2 regions of the Variovorax sp. Soil_C_33 genome follow, and region 1 is predicted to be linked to the other one. Evidence: riboswitches for the same ligand, from Rfam matches in the RefSeq annotation. Region 1 holds a riboswitch; the other holds the start of a gene.
The links. Region 1 has a riboswitch for glycine ahead of AC3A6B_RS08455 (FAD-dependent oxidoreductase). Riboswitches for the same ligand answer to the same signal wherever they lie in the genome.

Region 1 (7,585 bases):
GGAAAAACGCTTCTCGTTGGGATGGTCGTCGAAGGCCACGTTGGCCGAACCCACGCGGCCGCCGAGTCGCGTGAGGGGCCCGAGCTTCAGCGTGGTGGGTTCGTAGCCCTTGAACTGCAGCCAGGCCTGGGCCTGCTCGCGGGTGCGGATGGTGCCGGGCTCCATCGCCGCGGCCAGCGTCTCGATCGCCCACTGGTTCGACTGCTGGTACTTGTGGCCCCAGGCGTAGCTCACGATGCTATAGGGCGCAGCATGGAGCCGGGTGATGCGCGAGGGCGATTCATTGAGCACAGCCAGCAGCTGCGCCTGCACGGCCGGCGCCGGCACCGCCCAGGCGGCTTCGTAACGACAGGGGTCGTCGAGGAAAAACTCGCCCAGCCCTTGCCTGTAGATGGCCGCCACGGCGGTGCTGCATTGATTGAGCTTGTGGACCACGCGCCAGCTTCCCGCTTCGGTCTTGTAGGCCAGGCCCATGTGCGAATAGCGCAGCCCGTACTTGCTCAGGTCCTGCCCTGCGCGTGCCAGCAGCACGACCCGCGCTCCGCTGGCGTCGAGCGCCTGTGCCGTGCGCTCCGCGAGCTGCATGCCTTTGACGATCGATGCCACGTCTGGCCTGCGCTCTTCGCAAGACCGCCCCGCATGGGCACTGAGCGGGAACAGGAAGAGTCCTGCCAGCACGATGGCCGCCGCGGCCGCAAACACCTGAAGCATGGCCCGGAGCATTCGACGCGGGCGGGAAACCCGGGCCCGGTACTCGATCTCGTAGGGGCCGAAATTGGTGGGGGCGCGCCTCATGACAGCTTCTCGTTGTGGAGCAGCGCGCGGCCGACCGCGTTGGGCACGAAGGCCAGCACCTCGCCGGCCACCGACAGCACGACGCCGGTGCCGATCACGCTGACCGTGACCACCGTGCCGGCCACGACCGACGCACCGTGCGCCGCGCGGCCCAGCACCCTGATGCTGGCTCGGGCGCCGTCGGATGCGCGTTCGAGCAGGTAGACCGTGCCGTCGACCGATGCCTCGACCGCCACCACCGTGAGGACGGAACCACCCGCCGACAGCGCCGCGGGCAAGGCCACCGCGGCGCTCGCCGCGCTGCCGGCCACCGAGGCGACGCCGACGACCGAGGCCAGCGGCAGCATCGAGAGCGCCGCCGAGGCTTCGCTCTGCGCATGGGCGTGAAGCGGTGCGGCAATGCCCGCCATCGCGGCGCAAGCCGCCATCAGAACCGTGACGAAGGACTTCTTCATGATGTGCTTTCGAAAGATGAGGTGGACGGGGCGCTTCATTCGCTTCGGCCGGCTTCGGCGCGGGCTTCGCGGCGGCCTTGCAGGCGCGCCTCGGCGAGATCGGCTTCATGGCGGTCGCGCAGGGTCTTGGCGAGCGTGAAGGCCGAGCTGATCAGGAACAGCCAGCTCACGCCGAGAAAGGCCTTGTAGGTCTCGCTGATCTCCATCCGCAGCAGGCCCCAGCCGGTCAGGCCCATCGCAGTGAAGAAGCCGCCCCAGACGACCAGCTTCCACATCGGCGTATCGCCGGCGCCCGGGGTCGCGCCGCTCTGGTTGTCGCGCACGAACTTCGCCAGCACGAAGGCGGCCGAGAGGCAGAACACGTAGCCCATCACCATGAACGCGCGGTCCAGCGCCTGCCCCGGCAGCCAGCCGAGCCCTGTGGCGCAGAGGAACACGGCCATCCCGAAGGAGATCCAGACCTGGACTTGCCAGGCGCGGGTGTCGCGTTGGATGGAAACGGTGGAAGAGAAGGGTTGCATGAATGCCTCGCGGCGTAGTGAAGGTGCGCGAATGATGGTTCGCACTTCCTCGGCGAGGCGCAAATTACTGCACCAGTGGCGACCGGCGGCGCCCTCGGTATCTTTAATCGATACCCTGGCGCACCCGGCGGCGCAGCAGGTCCTCGCGCGTGAAGGGCCGCTCGGTGCCGGCCAGCCGCACGGCGATGACCCCGAGCGCATCGTGCGTAGGTGCCGGCGTGCCGGGGCGCAGGAAGAGCACCGGCGAGAGGATGCTGATCAGCAGCAGGATCCAATGAAGCCGCGGCGGCGGCCGGTGCTGTTGCTGCCACAGGAAGAACGCGCTGACGGCCGCGCCCAGCGCGAATCCGGCCGCGACCTCCGACTTCGAATGGGCATAGATCGCCAGCCTCGACAGCCCGATGAGCGCAGCGAAGACCCAGCCGAGCGTGGCGGCGGAGACGCGCACGCGCGGCTCCCAATGCGAGGCGGTCAGCCAGAAGGCGACCGGCCAGACGCTGGCCGAGAGCATGGTGTGCCCGCTGATGCCGGTGAAGTTGAGCATGGCGCTGCCGATGCCCCAGCCCATGAAGGCGATCTTCGAAGCGGCCACCATGGCGCCGGCGGAGCCGAACAGCGCGAGCCAGCGCCACGCGATCGGCCGGGTGACCGTCCGCACGCCCAGCCACACGGCGATCCAGGCCGCGACGGGCAGCAGGAAGCCGCTGTCACCAAACCAGGTGATCGAGTACCAGAAGCCGTCGGGCAGAAACAGCATCAGCTCGGCTGGCTTCCCAGCAGTCCGCTCACGCGCCGCTGCAAAGCCTCGGGCTGCACATCCGCATGCGCCATGGCGCTGCCGACATGGAGTCCCACCCGGCTGAAGAAGCCGCGCCGGAACGGACGCACCATGGCCACGTTGGCGCCCTCGCGCACTTCGACGCGGCTGAAGTACGAACCCCAGAGGTTGGTCAGCGCCATCGGGATCACCGGCGCATCGATGCCTTCGGCGCGTGCGGCCTCCAGGATCTTCATCACGCCGCCCTTGAAGGGCTGCAGGCTGCCGTCGCGCGTGATGGCACCCTCCGGAAAGATCGCGAGCAGATCGCCCTCGCGCAGCACCTGCACCGCCCGGGCAAAGGCTTCTTCATAGGCTGCCGGGTCTTCCTTCTGCGGCGCGATCGGAATGGCCTTGGCGAGCCGGAACAGCCAGCCGAGCACCGGCACGCGGAAGATGCGGTGATCCATGATGAAGCGGATCGGCCGCGGGCTCGCGGCCATCAGCAGCACCGCATCGATGAAGCTCACGTGGTTGCAGACCAGCACGGCCGCACCCTCGGCCGGAATGTGCTCCTCGCCCTTGACGTCGAAGCGATAGACGATGCGCGACAGCACCCAGGCCACGAAGCGCAGCAGGTACTCCGGCACCAGCATGAAGATGTAGAAGGCCACCACGGCATTGGCGATGCCGGTGAACAAGAAGATCTGCGGGATCGTGAAGCCGGCCTTGAGCAGCGCGCCGGCGATGACCGCGCTGCCGATCATGAACAGCGCGTTGAGGATGTTGTTGGCCGCGATGATCCGTGCCCGGTGCGTGGCCTGGCTGCGCAACTGGATCAGCGCGTACATCGGCACGCTGTAGAGCCCCGCGAAGAGCGACAGCAGGCCGAGATCGGCCATCACGCGCCAATGCGCGGGCTGGGCCATGAAGGCACCAAGCCCCATCTCCGCCGCAGCGGGCAGCGCGCGCGAGGCGAAGTAGAGATCGATGGCGAACACGCTCATGCCGATGGCGCCCAACGGCACCAGGCCGATCTCCACCTGCCGGCGGCTCAGGGTTTCGCACAGCAGCGAGCCGATGCCGATACCGACCGAGAACACCACCAGCAGCAGCGAGGCGACCTGCTCGTTGCCGTGCAGCACCTCCTTCGCGAAACTCGGGAACTGGCTCAGGAACACGGCGCCGAAGAACCACATCCACGAGATGCCCAGCAGAGAACGGAACACGACCAGGTTGCCGTGCGCCAGCCGGAGGTTGCGCCAGGTTTCGCTGATGGGATTCCAGTTGATCGCCAAGCCCGGATCCGTGGCCGGCGCGGGTGGAATCGCCTGCGCCACCGCGCGCCCCGCGAGCGCCAGCAGCACGCAAGCCACCGCCACCGTGGTGTGGCCGACTTGCGGCAGCGCGACGAGGAGACCGCCGGCCACCTGTCCCAGCAGGATCGCGACGAAGGTCCCCATCTCGACCATGCCGTTGCCGCCTGTGAGTTCTCGCGAATCGAGCACCTGCGGCAGGTAGGCGAACTTGACTGGGCCGAACAGCGTGGAGTGCAGCCCCATCAGGAACACGCAGCCCAGCAGCACCACGGCATCGGCCCGCATGAAGCCCCAGGCCGCCACCGCCATGATCGCGATCTCGAGGTTCTTGACGAAGCGGATCATCTTCGTCTTGTCGTACTTGTCGGTGAGCTGCCCCGCCGTCGCCGAGAACAGCAGAAAGGGCAGGATGAAGAGTGCGCCGATCGCAAGCCCCGCCATGGCCGGAGGCATCCAGCTCAGCTGCAGCTGGTAAGTCACCATCACGGTGAATGCGAACTTGAAGAGGTTGTCGTTCGCCGCGCCTGCGAACTGGGTCCAGAAGAAGGGGGCGAACCTCCGCTGCCCGAGCAAGGCGAACTGATTGGCGTGCGCATGCGCTTCGGGCGCGATGGCAATGGAGGCGTGGACCGGTGCTGTCATGCGAATTCCCTGGCGGGTTCCTCAGGCCGTCACCGCGGCCGCGCCCGGATTGTGCCGCAGCGTCTGCCGTCCCACGGACTGCAGCGCGTGCAGCACCGGCAGCGCCGCCAGCGCCGCCACCAGGTGCTTGAGGCTGTGGCCCGACATCAACTGGTGCGTCGCTTCGTAGATGGCATGGTCCGACAGCTCGAAAAGCTTGGCCAGCGCGTAGAAGAAGATCACCCAGCCGAGCCTGAGGCCGACGGCGCCGGCGAGCGGCTTGGCCAGGGCCAGCGCGAGCACCAGCGCCATGCCGCCGAACTGGACCAGCGCCCACGGCAGCAGGTTGCCGCTCACCTGGTAGACGGCCACCGCCAGCAGCCCGCCGGCCAGCGTGAACCAGGCCACCGGCCAGCCGGCACGGGCGCTGACCCGCTCGCAGACGGCACAGCCGATCAGGCCGGCGAAGGCCACCGCCATGCCGGCACGGTCCGCCGCCAGCCGCAGGCCGTCGGGCTGCAGGTGATAGAAGGCCGAGCCGGCGGCGGTGAGGATCAGCCCCGCGAAGAACATCCAGGCGCAGTCGAGCGTGTTGACCGGCGGCTGCGCCACGGCCTGGGGCAGCGGCGCGGCATCCTGCGCCTCCTCGTGCGCCCGTTCGAGCCAGTGCAGCCAGCGCAGCCCCCAGACGCCGATCACTGCGAACGGCAGGTTGCTCAGCACGTCCATCGCGTAGGGCACGCCGTGCCAGCCTCGGTCGTCGGCAAAAGGCGCGCCCCCCAGCCCGGGCGCCGGCAGCACGGGACCGGCGATCGCAAGCAGCAGGAGCAAGGCGAAGAAGGACAAGAGGCCCCATTCGCGGCGGGTGAGAGAAGGCAGAGGCATGGCGGGCTCCGGGTGATGTGTGTGCGGCGGAATGTAGGTTGTCAACCGCTCCGGGAGCATCGAGAATCGATACGGAGTACTTTTTCACGCCCCCCGGTATCGAAAGGCAATACCAAACCCATGAGCACCACCGTCGACCTCGTGCAGGCTCTGAAGAACGAGCTCAAGACCGCCCGCATGACCTATGCGGACCTCGCCAAGTCGCTCGACATGGCCGAATCCAGCGTCAAGCGCATGCTCGCCAAGGGCGACATGCCGCTCACGCGGGTCGATGCGATCTGCCGCGCGCTGAAGATCGATTTCGCCGAGCTCGCCCGCCGCGTGGCCGACGCGCAGCCGCTGCTCAAGGAATTGACGCTCGAGCAGGAAAAGGCCGTGGTCAAGGACAAGAAGCTCCTGCTCCTGGCCATCTGCGTCCTGAGCCAGTGGACGCTGGAGCAGATCGTGGCCGCCTACCGCATCAGCGAGGCCGAATGCATCGGCTACCTCGCGCAGCTCGACCGCATCGGCATCATCGAGCTGCGGCCGCTGAACCGTTACCGCCTGAAACTCGCCAAGACTTTCCGCTGGCGCCCGCACGGTCCGGTGATGGACTTCTTCCGCGAGAACGTGGTGCTCGACTACTACCGAGGCGGTTTCGACGGGCCGGCCGAGGGCCTGCTGTTGGTTCACGGCTCGATCAGCCGCTCGCTGGCGCCGGCCTTTCTGGACCGCCTGCAGCGCGTGGCCCAGGATTTCGCCCAGCAGCACCAGACCGACCAGAAGCTCTCGCCCAAGGAACGCGAGGGCTACACGCTGCTTCTGGGCATGCGCAACTGGGAGTTCGAGCTGTTCACGCGGCTTCGCAGGGCCTAGCCGCAGAAACCGGTTTCTAAGCTAAAATTCTTACCGCAGGAAAGCGGATGCATCGACATCCCACCGTTGGCGCAAACTCCCATGAACGCTCAGGTGAACCTCGTATCGGTTCGAATGACTGCCCACTTAATCAATCGCCGTCTGGAGAGTCATCACGCCAGGTGATGCACCGAAGGAGCAAGTCCGTTGCGGGTTGCAGCGGATGAATCTCTCAGGTACCGAGGACAGGGGGAGCGGCATCTGAACCCCGGGTAAAGGCGGCTCCGCACGGTGAGCGCCCGACCCGCCGTTCATGCCATCCCAAAAGGATCTGGACATGCGCGTGGTTGTGCTCGGCGCCGGCTTGCTCGGCGTGACATCGGCCTATTACCTTCAACAGCTGGGTCACGAAGTGATCGTGGTCGACAGGCACGCCACGCCGGCGGCCAAGGCGCGCGGGCGCGTCGAAACAGTCGTCACCGCCGCGGCCGCCCAGCTCCTTCGGCAGTTCGCCGACCGCCGTGCCGCCCGGGCGAAATGGGTGGGGCTTTACGTGAGCCTGCGGCGACGCCTCGCAAAGCTGCTCGATCGCGCCATCGGCGAGATGCCGAAATCCAAGCCGACCGAGCACCTCGTGCGGCTGGGCGCCTACAGCCGCGACATCGTGCGTTCGCTGCGCGACGAAGCCGGCGTGCCTCCGGGTCAGCGCAACCCGGGCCTGCTGAGCTTCTACACCGATGCCGACGCCTTCAATACCCGGTTGGCGCGCGCCTCTCATTGGAAAGATCTGGGCTGCGAAGAGCGTCTGGTCACGGCCGAAGAGGCGCTGCACATCGAGCCGGCCCTGGAGGCCCTTCGCGGTGAGCTCGCCGGCGCGGCCTACTCGCTCGACGATCCGGCGACGCGCGATCCGGCCCAGTTCGCGGCCAGCATGGTGTTCCTGTGCCGCGCGGCCGGCGTGCGCTTCCTGACCCAGCACACGGTGATCTCGCTGAAGGAGCGCGCAGGCCGCATCGACCACGTCGAGCTGCTCGATGCCGACGGCCAGCCCACCGTCCTGCGCGGCCAGGCCTATGTGCTGGCGCTCGGCATTTCCAGCGCGATGCACGCCGAAAAGCTGAAGATCGCCATGCCTTTCCGCTTCCTGCGCGAATACATCGTCACGATCCCTCTCAAGGACGCGAGCCGAGCGCCGCGCGTCGCGCTGCGCGACCGGCAGGGCAAGCTGCGCATCCGGCGCGTCGAAACCCCCGGCGGCGACTGCCTGCGGGTCTCGGCCACCGTGCGCGCCAGCCTCGACGAGGAGAATGAGCCCGATTCGGACCGCGTCGACGCCATCCTGCATCGCATCGAGACGCTGTTGCCCGGCGCGGCCGACACGGCGCATGCTTCCCTCGA
Region 2 (7,585 bases), on a different contig from region 1:
ATGTTCTGGGCCTACGTGGCGATGCCGGTGGGCGGCCTGTTCTGCGTGATCGGCATCGTTGCGAATCTCCTCGATCCGCAGCGCCACGAGCTGGAGACGGCGCAATGAGCGCCGCTCGGCAGCCCGAAGGCGCGAAGGCCCCCGTGGGCGGCAGCGCAGTACACGAAGTGACAAGCGTGGGGGTCCTATGAGCGCAGTAATGGTCACGACGATGGTGGTGTGCTTCGCACTGACCATCTCCGTAGCGGTATCGATCGGCCTGGCCTCCGTCATCGGCATCCAGGCCTCGAACGCCAACATGCTGATCTCCGTCAAGGAGATGTTCAACGCGATCAACAAGTTTCCGCTGGCGGCCATTCCCTTCTTCATCCTGGCCGGCAACCTGATGGAAACCGGCGGCATCTCGCGCCGTCTGGTGGACTTCGCCAAGAGCCTCGTCGGTGGCGTGCAGGGCGGCCTGCCGATGACCTGCGTGCTGACCTGCATGATCTTCGCGGCGGTCTCGGGCTCCTCGGTCGCCACCACCTTCGCCATCGGCGCGATCCTGATCCCGGCCCTGATCAAGCACGGCTATCCCACCAGCTATGCAGCGGCGCTGCAGGCCACCAGCGCCGAGCTCGGCGTCATCATTCCGCCCTCGATCCCGATGATCCTCTACGGCGTCAGCGCCGAGGTGTCGATCGGCGAGCTGTTCATCGCCGGCTTCGGTCCCGGCATCCTGATCAGCCTCGCGCTCATGGCCTTCGTCTACGTCTACTGCAAGTTCAAGGGCCTGGGCAAGAACGACGGCGACGGCCGGCTCGGCGTCGGCATCGCGACCTGGCGCGCCGGCTGGGCGCTCCTGATGCCGGTCATCATCCTTGGTGGCATCTACGGCGGCATCTTCACGCCCACCGAGGCCTCGGCCGTGGCGGTGCTGTATGCCCTCGTGGTCGGCATGCTGATCTACCGCGAGATCAAGCCGGCACAGCTCTACGCGGTGCTGCGCAAGTCGGTGATCTCCTCGTCGGTGATCATGTTCATCATCGCCAACGCCGGCCTGTTCGCCTTCCTGATCACGCGCGCCGGCGTGCCCGAGGCGATCGGCCACTGGCTCGAAGGCGTGCTGCGATCGCCGGCCATGTTCCTTTTGGGCGTGAACGCGGCGCTGTTCGTGATCGGCATGTTCATCGAGACCAGCGCGGCCATCATCGTGCTGGCGCCGATCCTGGCGCCGGTGGCGATGCACTTCGGCATCGACCCGGTGCACTTCGGACTGGTGATGGTGGTCAACCTCGCGCTCGGCATGATCACGCCGCCCTTCGGCGTCAACCTGTTCGCGGCCTGCACGGTGGCGCGCATCTCGCTGGACCGCATCGTCAAGGACCTGGTGCCCTTCGTGCTCGTGATCCTGGCCTGCCTGATGGTCATCACTTACGTGCCCAGCATCTCGCTGGCGCTGCGCGACCTCGTTTACGCGAAGTAGTTCACACCCGGTGTCCCGGCTTTCACCGGGATGTCACGCGGCTGGCCGATGCTGCGGCGCTTCGACTCCGAACGCTGCAGCATCCCATGTTCCTCCTCAAGACCGACAAGGCGCGCCAAGAACTCCAGGCCGGCAGCCGGCGCACGCTGGGCCAGCGCGAGCGCGCCCTGCTGCTGATGGCCGACGGCCGGCGCTCGGTGACCGACTTCGGCCAGCTCTTCGGCAGCCGCGACGAAGCCGGCCGCGTGGCGCTGCACCTGGTGCAGGAGGGCTATCTGCATCGTTCGCAACCCGCTGCGCCGCCGGCGCAGGCAGCCCCAGCGCTCGAGGCGAGCCCCCCCGAACCGCCGGTCGCGGCCGACATCTTCGACGGCAAGCGCTCGCTGGCCACCACGCGGATGTTCCTCTTCGATCTGTGCGAGCGCATGTTCGTCCGGCGCGATCCGGTCCTCGCCGGGCAGTTCCGCGAGCTCCTGCGCGAGGCGCGCGACCGCGACTCGATGCTGACCGTCGCCGCCGAGATGCTCGGCGAGATCGAGAAGATCGCGGGCGCCGAACGCGCCGAATCGGTCCGCGAACGCATCGACAAGCTGCTGCCGCCCGAGTTCATGCACTGAAAGTGGGCGCGTCGGCCGTCGTGGCCGCACCGGCTGCAACTCGGCGTCTTCGCTGACAAGACGAGGAGGCATACTCGTCGCGTCGCGCCCCTCCGGCGCCCCGACCCTCCCTTCTTTTTTCTGTCAACAACAGGTATGACGAACTACGGTTTTGTTCATCTGGAGTACGGAGGTCAGCATCGTGATCATTCGCTTCAGGTGCTGACCAGGCTGCGACGGCAGCTGGCCGACGGGAGCAATCGCTTCGCACTCGCGATCGTGGACAACGCGAGGTCCACGGGCAGCGAAGCCTTGCGCGATACGGAATTCGAAGACGGCTTCCTCATCGCGGGCGACAACTCCAACCGCGAGTTCACAGGCTGGGACAAAGGGATTTCAGCCCTCCTCGCGCGCGGCGGCGAGCCCGACGTCTGGATCTTCTCGAACGACACCATCGCCCGCACCCATGCATGGAGCGAAGGCCGGGTCGCCGGCTTCAGCAGCGAGATCGGGCGGCTGGGGGTGCATCCCGGGCCGTGGCTGTTCGGCGAGATCAACGACTTCCCGCGTTCGACCATGACGCCGCTTGGTCCGCTGCTCGAATGGGTTTCGACTTACTGCTTCGCAATGAACGCCAACTTGCGCCGCCAGCTCGGCACGCTCTCGCCGGGCAACGAACTGCTGGACGCGCTGGTCTACGACAGCTTCGAACCCGAGCACCGTCTGTTTCGCGACAGCGTCGACGAGGCCTATGTCGATTTCGTGTCAGCCTGGCTGATCAGGGACGAGGGCGACCCGTCCAGGCAGCGCAGGTTCAAGTGGGACCACGAGTGGCACAAGGCCAGTCCGCTCTCCGACGAGAACTTCGACGACCTGCGCATGAAGGCGCGCTGCGTGCTCTCGGAGAGCATGCTCAGCGTGCGTGCCCGGCAACTGGGCGCCGACCTCCGGTCGCCCTACGACGCGCGCAACGCCCGAGCGCACATTCGCAGCTCGCTTCAGCTCGTTGCGGACAAGCTGTGGGAGAAGTTTCTGCTCAGGCGGCTGCGCCTGGAGCGCTCCTGAGCGGCCGGGGCCGGGCGCATCCCTTACACTCGGACGGGTCAGGAGAGAGCCTCGCAGCGCGGGGCCGCCGAAGGCGCAGGTCCCCTCGAAAAAGCGGGCCCGAACGCTCAGGCAAAAGGACTGACGAAGCGCCCCGTTTTCCGGGCGTTTCCTTGCTGGAGAGAGGCGGCGCATCGCGTTTTGTTCGCAGCGCCGTCCACCGAAGGAGCAAACCCCGATCGTGGGGCGAATCTCTCAGGTAAAGCGGACAGCAGGGGTGGCCCATGGCAAGAATGTCATGGATCTGGACTGCCCCTTTGGAGAGTGCCTTGGCCCCCGCACCCGACGACCTGCAAAAGACCCCGCTCTACGACCTGCATCTGGAGCTCGGCGCCCGCATGGTGCCCTTCGCGGGCTATTCGATGCCGGTGCAATACCCGGCCGGCCTGATGGCCGAGCACAAGCACACGCGCGAGGCCGCCGGCCTGTTCGACATCTCGCACATGGGCCAGCTGCGCCTGGTCGGCCCCGATGCCGCCGCCGCCTTCGAAAGCCTGATGCCGGTCGACGTGATCGGCCTGGCCCCCGGCAAGCAGCGCTACGGCCTGCTCCTGAACGACCAGGGCGGCATCCTCGACGACCTGATGTTCTTCAACGAAGGCCACGACTCGCTGTTCGTCATCGTCAACGGCGCCTGCAAGGTGGCCGACATCGCGCACATGCAGGCGAAGCTCGGCACGCGCTGCCAAGTGCTGCCGATGCCCGAGCACGCCCTGCTGGCGCTGCAGGGCCCGCAGGCCGTGACCGCACTGGCGCGCCTCGCGCCCGGCATCGAGCGCTTCGTCTTCATGACCGGCGGCGCGGTGCAGATCGGCGGCATCGCGGCCTTCGCCACGCGCAGCGGCTACACCGGCGAAGACGGCTTCGAGATCTCGGTGGCCGCCAGGGATGCCGATGCGCTCGCGCGGCTGCTGCTCGCCCAGCCCGAGGTCAAGCCCGTCGGCCTGGGTGCGCGCAATTCGCTGCGGCTCGAGGCGGGCCTGTGCCTCTACGGCAACGACATCGACGAGACCACCACGCCGGTCGAGGCCTCGCTCAACTGGGCGATCCAGAAGGTGCGGCGCACCGGCGGTGCACGCGAAGGCGGCTTTCCGGGCGCGGCCAGGATCCTGGCGCAACTCACGGCGGCCAATGGCGCCGCAGGCCACCTGGACCACCACACGCTCAAGCGCAAGCGCGTCGGCCTGGTGGCGCTGGAGCGCGTGCCGGTGCGCGACGGCAGCTTGCTCGAATCCTTCGAGGGCGTGTCCATCGGGCAGGTGACCAGCGGCCTGCTCGGCCCCACGGTCGACCGGCCGGTCGCGATGGCGTATGTCGCGCTCGCCTATGCCGAGCCCGGCACCCGCATCCAGGCCATCGTGCGCGGCAAGCCGGTGCCGATGGAAGTGAGCACCATGCCTTTCGTGCCCGCGCGCTACTACCGCGGCTGATTCTGTTTTTTCAAGGAGTTTTTGCATGACCATCAAGTACACCCGGGACCACGAGTGGGTCCAGGCCGCCGACGGCGGCATCGCGACCGTCGGCATCACCGTCCATGCGCAGGATGCGCTGGGCGACGTGGTCTTCGTCGACCTGCCGGAAGTCGGCAAGAGCTACAGCCAGGGCGACGTCGCCGGCGTGGTCGAGTCGGTCAAGGCGGCCGCCGACGTGTTCATGCCCATCACGGGCGAGATCACCGAAGTCAACGAGGCGCTGCGCGCCGATCCGTCGCTCGCCAACAGCGCGCCCGAGACGGAGGGCTGGTTCTTCAAGATGAAGATCAGCAACGTCGCGCAGCTCGATGCCTTGCTCGACGCCACCACGTACCAAAAATTCGCCGACGAAAACTGAACTGAAACGCCAATGCCGAAGTCGTCCCTGCCCTCCCTCGGCGAACTGGAAAACGCCGAGGAATTCATCGCCCGCCATATCGGCATCGAAGCCGCCGACGAAGCGCGCATGCTCGCCGCCGTCGGCTCGACCACGCGCGCCGAACTGATCGACGGCATCGTGCCGCCGGCCATCCGCCGCACCAGGCCGATGCGCCTGCCGGCATCGGTGACCGAGGCCGACGCGCTGGCCGAGCTCAAGGCCATCGCGGCGAAGAACAAGGTGGCGAAGAGCTACATCGGCCAGGGCTACTACGGCACCCACACGCCCGGCGTGATCCTGCGCAATGTGCTCGAGAACCCGGCCTGGTACACCGCCTACACGCCCTACCAGGCCGAGATTTCGCAGGGCCGCATGGAGGCGCTGGTCAACTTCCAGACCATGGTGTGCGACCTCACGGGCATGGCCATCGCCAACGCCTCGATGCTGGACGAGGCCACCGCGGCGGCCGAGGCGATGACGCTCGCCAAGCGCAGCGTCAAGAGCAAGAGCAACGTGTTCCTGGTCTCGGGCGACTGCCACCCGCAGACCATCGAGGTCATCAGGACACGCGCGGCGCCGCTCGGTATCGAGGTCAAGGTCAGCACCGTGTCCGAGACGCTGCCGCACCTGATGACCAGCGGCGATTTCTTCGGCGTGCTCGCGCAGTACCCCTCGACCACCGGCCACGTGCACGACCTGCGCCCGCTCGCCGGCCACGCCCACGCCTGCGACGCTGCCTTCTGCGTCGCGGCCGACCTGCTGGCGCTCACGCTGCTGGCGCCGCCCGGCGAGTGGGATGCCGACATCGTCTGCGGCACCACGCAGCGCTTCGGCATGCCGATGTGCAACGGCGGCCCGCACGCGGCCTACCTGGCCTGCCGCGACGAGTTCAAGCGCTCGCTGCCCGGCCGCCTGGTCGGCGTGAGCGTGGACACGCACGGCCAGCCGGCCTACCGGCTCGCGCTGCAGACGCGCGAGCAGCACATCCGGCGCGAGAAGGCGACGTCGAACATCTGCACTGCGCAGGTGCTGCCCGCTGTGGTCGCGAGCATGTATGCGGTCTACCACGGGCCCCAGGGCCTGACGCGCATCGCGCAGCGCGTGGCCGCGCTCACCGCGGTGCTGGCGCAAGGCCTCGAACAGATGGGCCGCGAGCTGGTCAACGAAACCGCCTTCGACTCGCTCACCGTCAAGACCGGCGATGACACGCCGAAGATCCAGGAGCGCGCGCAGGCGGCCAGCATCAACCTGCGCCAGCGCCTGCAGCACCACCTGGGCATTTCGCTCGACGAGACCACCACGCGCGTCGACATCGAGACGCTGTGGGCGCTGTTCGTGCCTGCCGGCACGCCGATGCCGCGCTTCGACGAGCTCGCCGGCAGCATCGTGCCGCGCATCCCCGAGGACCTGCGCCGCACCAGCGCCTTCCTCACGCACCCGGTGTTCAACACCCACAAGAGCGAGACCGCGATGCTGCGCTACATCCGCAGCCTCTCCGACAAGGACCTGGCGCTGGACCGAAGCATGATCCCGCTCGGCAGCTGCACCATGAAGCTCAACGCGACCAGCGAGATGATCCCGATCACCTGGCCCGAGTTCGCGAACATCCATCCCTTCGCGCCGGCCGATCAGCTGCAGGGCTACGCCCTGCTCGACGCCCAGCTGCGCGCCTGGCTCTGCGAAGCGACCGGCTACGCCGGCATCAGCCTGCAGCCCAATGCCGGTTCGCAGGGCGAATACGCGGGGCTGCTGGCGATCAAGGCCTTCCACGAGGCCAAGGGCGAAGGGCATCGCAACATCTGCCTGATCCCCTCCTCCGCGCACGGCACCAATCCGGCCAGCGCGCAGATGGTGGGCATGCAGGTGGTGGTGACGGCCTGCGACGCGCAAGGCAACGTCGACATGGACGACCTGCAGCGCGCCTGCGAGAAGCACGGCGACAAGCTGGCGGCGGTGATGATCACCTATCCCAGCACGCACGGCGTGTTCGAGACCCGCGTCAAGGAACTCTGCGAGATCGTGCATGCGCACGGCGGCCGCGTTTACGTGGACGGCGCCAACATGAACGCGCTGGTCGGCGTGGCCGCGCCCGGCGAGTTCGGCGGCGACGTGAGCCACCTGAACCTGCACAAGACCTTCTGCATCCCGCACGGCGGCGGCGGCCCGGGCGTCGGGCCGGTGTGCGTGGTCGAAGATCTCGTGCCTTATCTGCCGGGGCATGCGACGGCGGGCGTCGCGTCCAACGGCGTCGGCGCCGTGTCCGCCGCGCCGCTGGGCAATGCCGCGGTGCTGCCGATCAGCTGGATGTACTGCCGCATGATGGGTGCGGTCGGCCTGCAGGCCGCCACCGAGATCGCGATCCTCAGCGCCAACTACATCAGCTCCCGCCTCAAGGAACACTACCCCACGCTCTACGCGAGCCCCAACGGCCACGTGGCGCACGAATGCATTCTCGACCTGCGCCCGCTCAAGGACACGAGCGGCGTGACGGCCGAAGACGTGGCCAAGCGCCTGATCGACTACGGCTTCCACGCACCGACGCTGAGCTTTCCGGTGCCCGGCACGCTGA

Region 2: another riboswitch for glycine. It lies ahead of gcvT (glycine cleavage system aminomethyltransferase GcvT); the one in region 1 lies ahead of AC3A6B_RS08455 (FAD-dependent oxidoreductase).

Annotation. Positions count from the first base shown of each region.
Region 1 covers NZ_JBDGJK010000004.1:158,736-166,320, reverse strand. The annotation lists gene AC3A6B_RS08490 (DUF2145 domain-containing protein) at 1-723, opposite strand, end outside; gene AC3A6B_RS08485 (hypothetical protein) at 792-1,250, opposite strand; gene AC3A6B_RS08480 (YiaA/YiaB family inner membrane protein) at 1,286-1,771, opposite strand; gene AC3A6B_RS08475 (phosphatase PAP2 family protein) at 1,875-2,528, opposite strand; gene AC3A6B_RS08470 (MFS transporter) at 2,528-4,489, opposite strand; gene AC3A6B_RS08465 (hypothetical protein) at 4,511-5,353, opposite strand; gene AC3A6B_RS08460 (helix-turn-helix domain-containing protein) at 5,474-6,208, shown strand; glycine riboswitch at 6,340-6,446, shown strand; gene AC3A6B_RS08455 (FAD-dependent oxidoreductase) at 6,525-7,585, shown strand, end outside.
Region 2 covers NZ_JBDGJK010000018.1:35,230-42,814, reverse strand. The annotation lists gene AC3A6B_RS23990 (TRAP transporter small permease) at 1-108, shown strand, start outside; gene AC3A6B_RS23985 (TRAP transporter large permease) at 188-1,465, shown strand; gene AC3A6B_RS23980 (hypothetical protein) at 1,552-2,082, shown strand; gene AC3A6B_RS23975 (hypothetical protein) at 2,218-3,126, shown strand; glycine riboswitch at 3,156-3,259, shown strand; glycine riboswitch at 3,272-3,387, shown strand; gene gcvT (glycine cleavage system aminomethyltransferase GcvT) at 3,399-4,595, shown strand; gene gcvH (glycine cleavage system protein GcvH) at 4,621-4,995, shown strand; gene gcvP (aminomethyl-transferring glycine dehydrogenase) at 5,008-7,585, shown strand, end outside.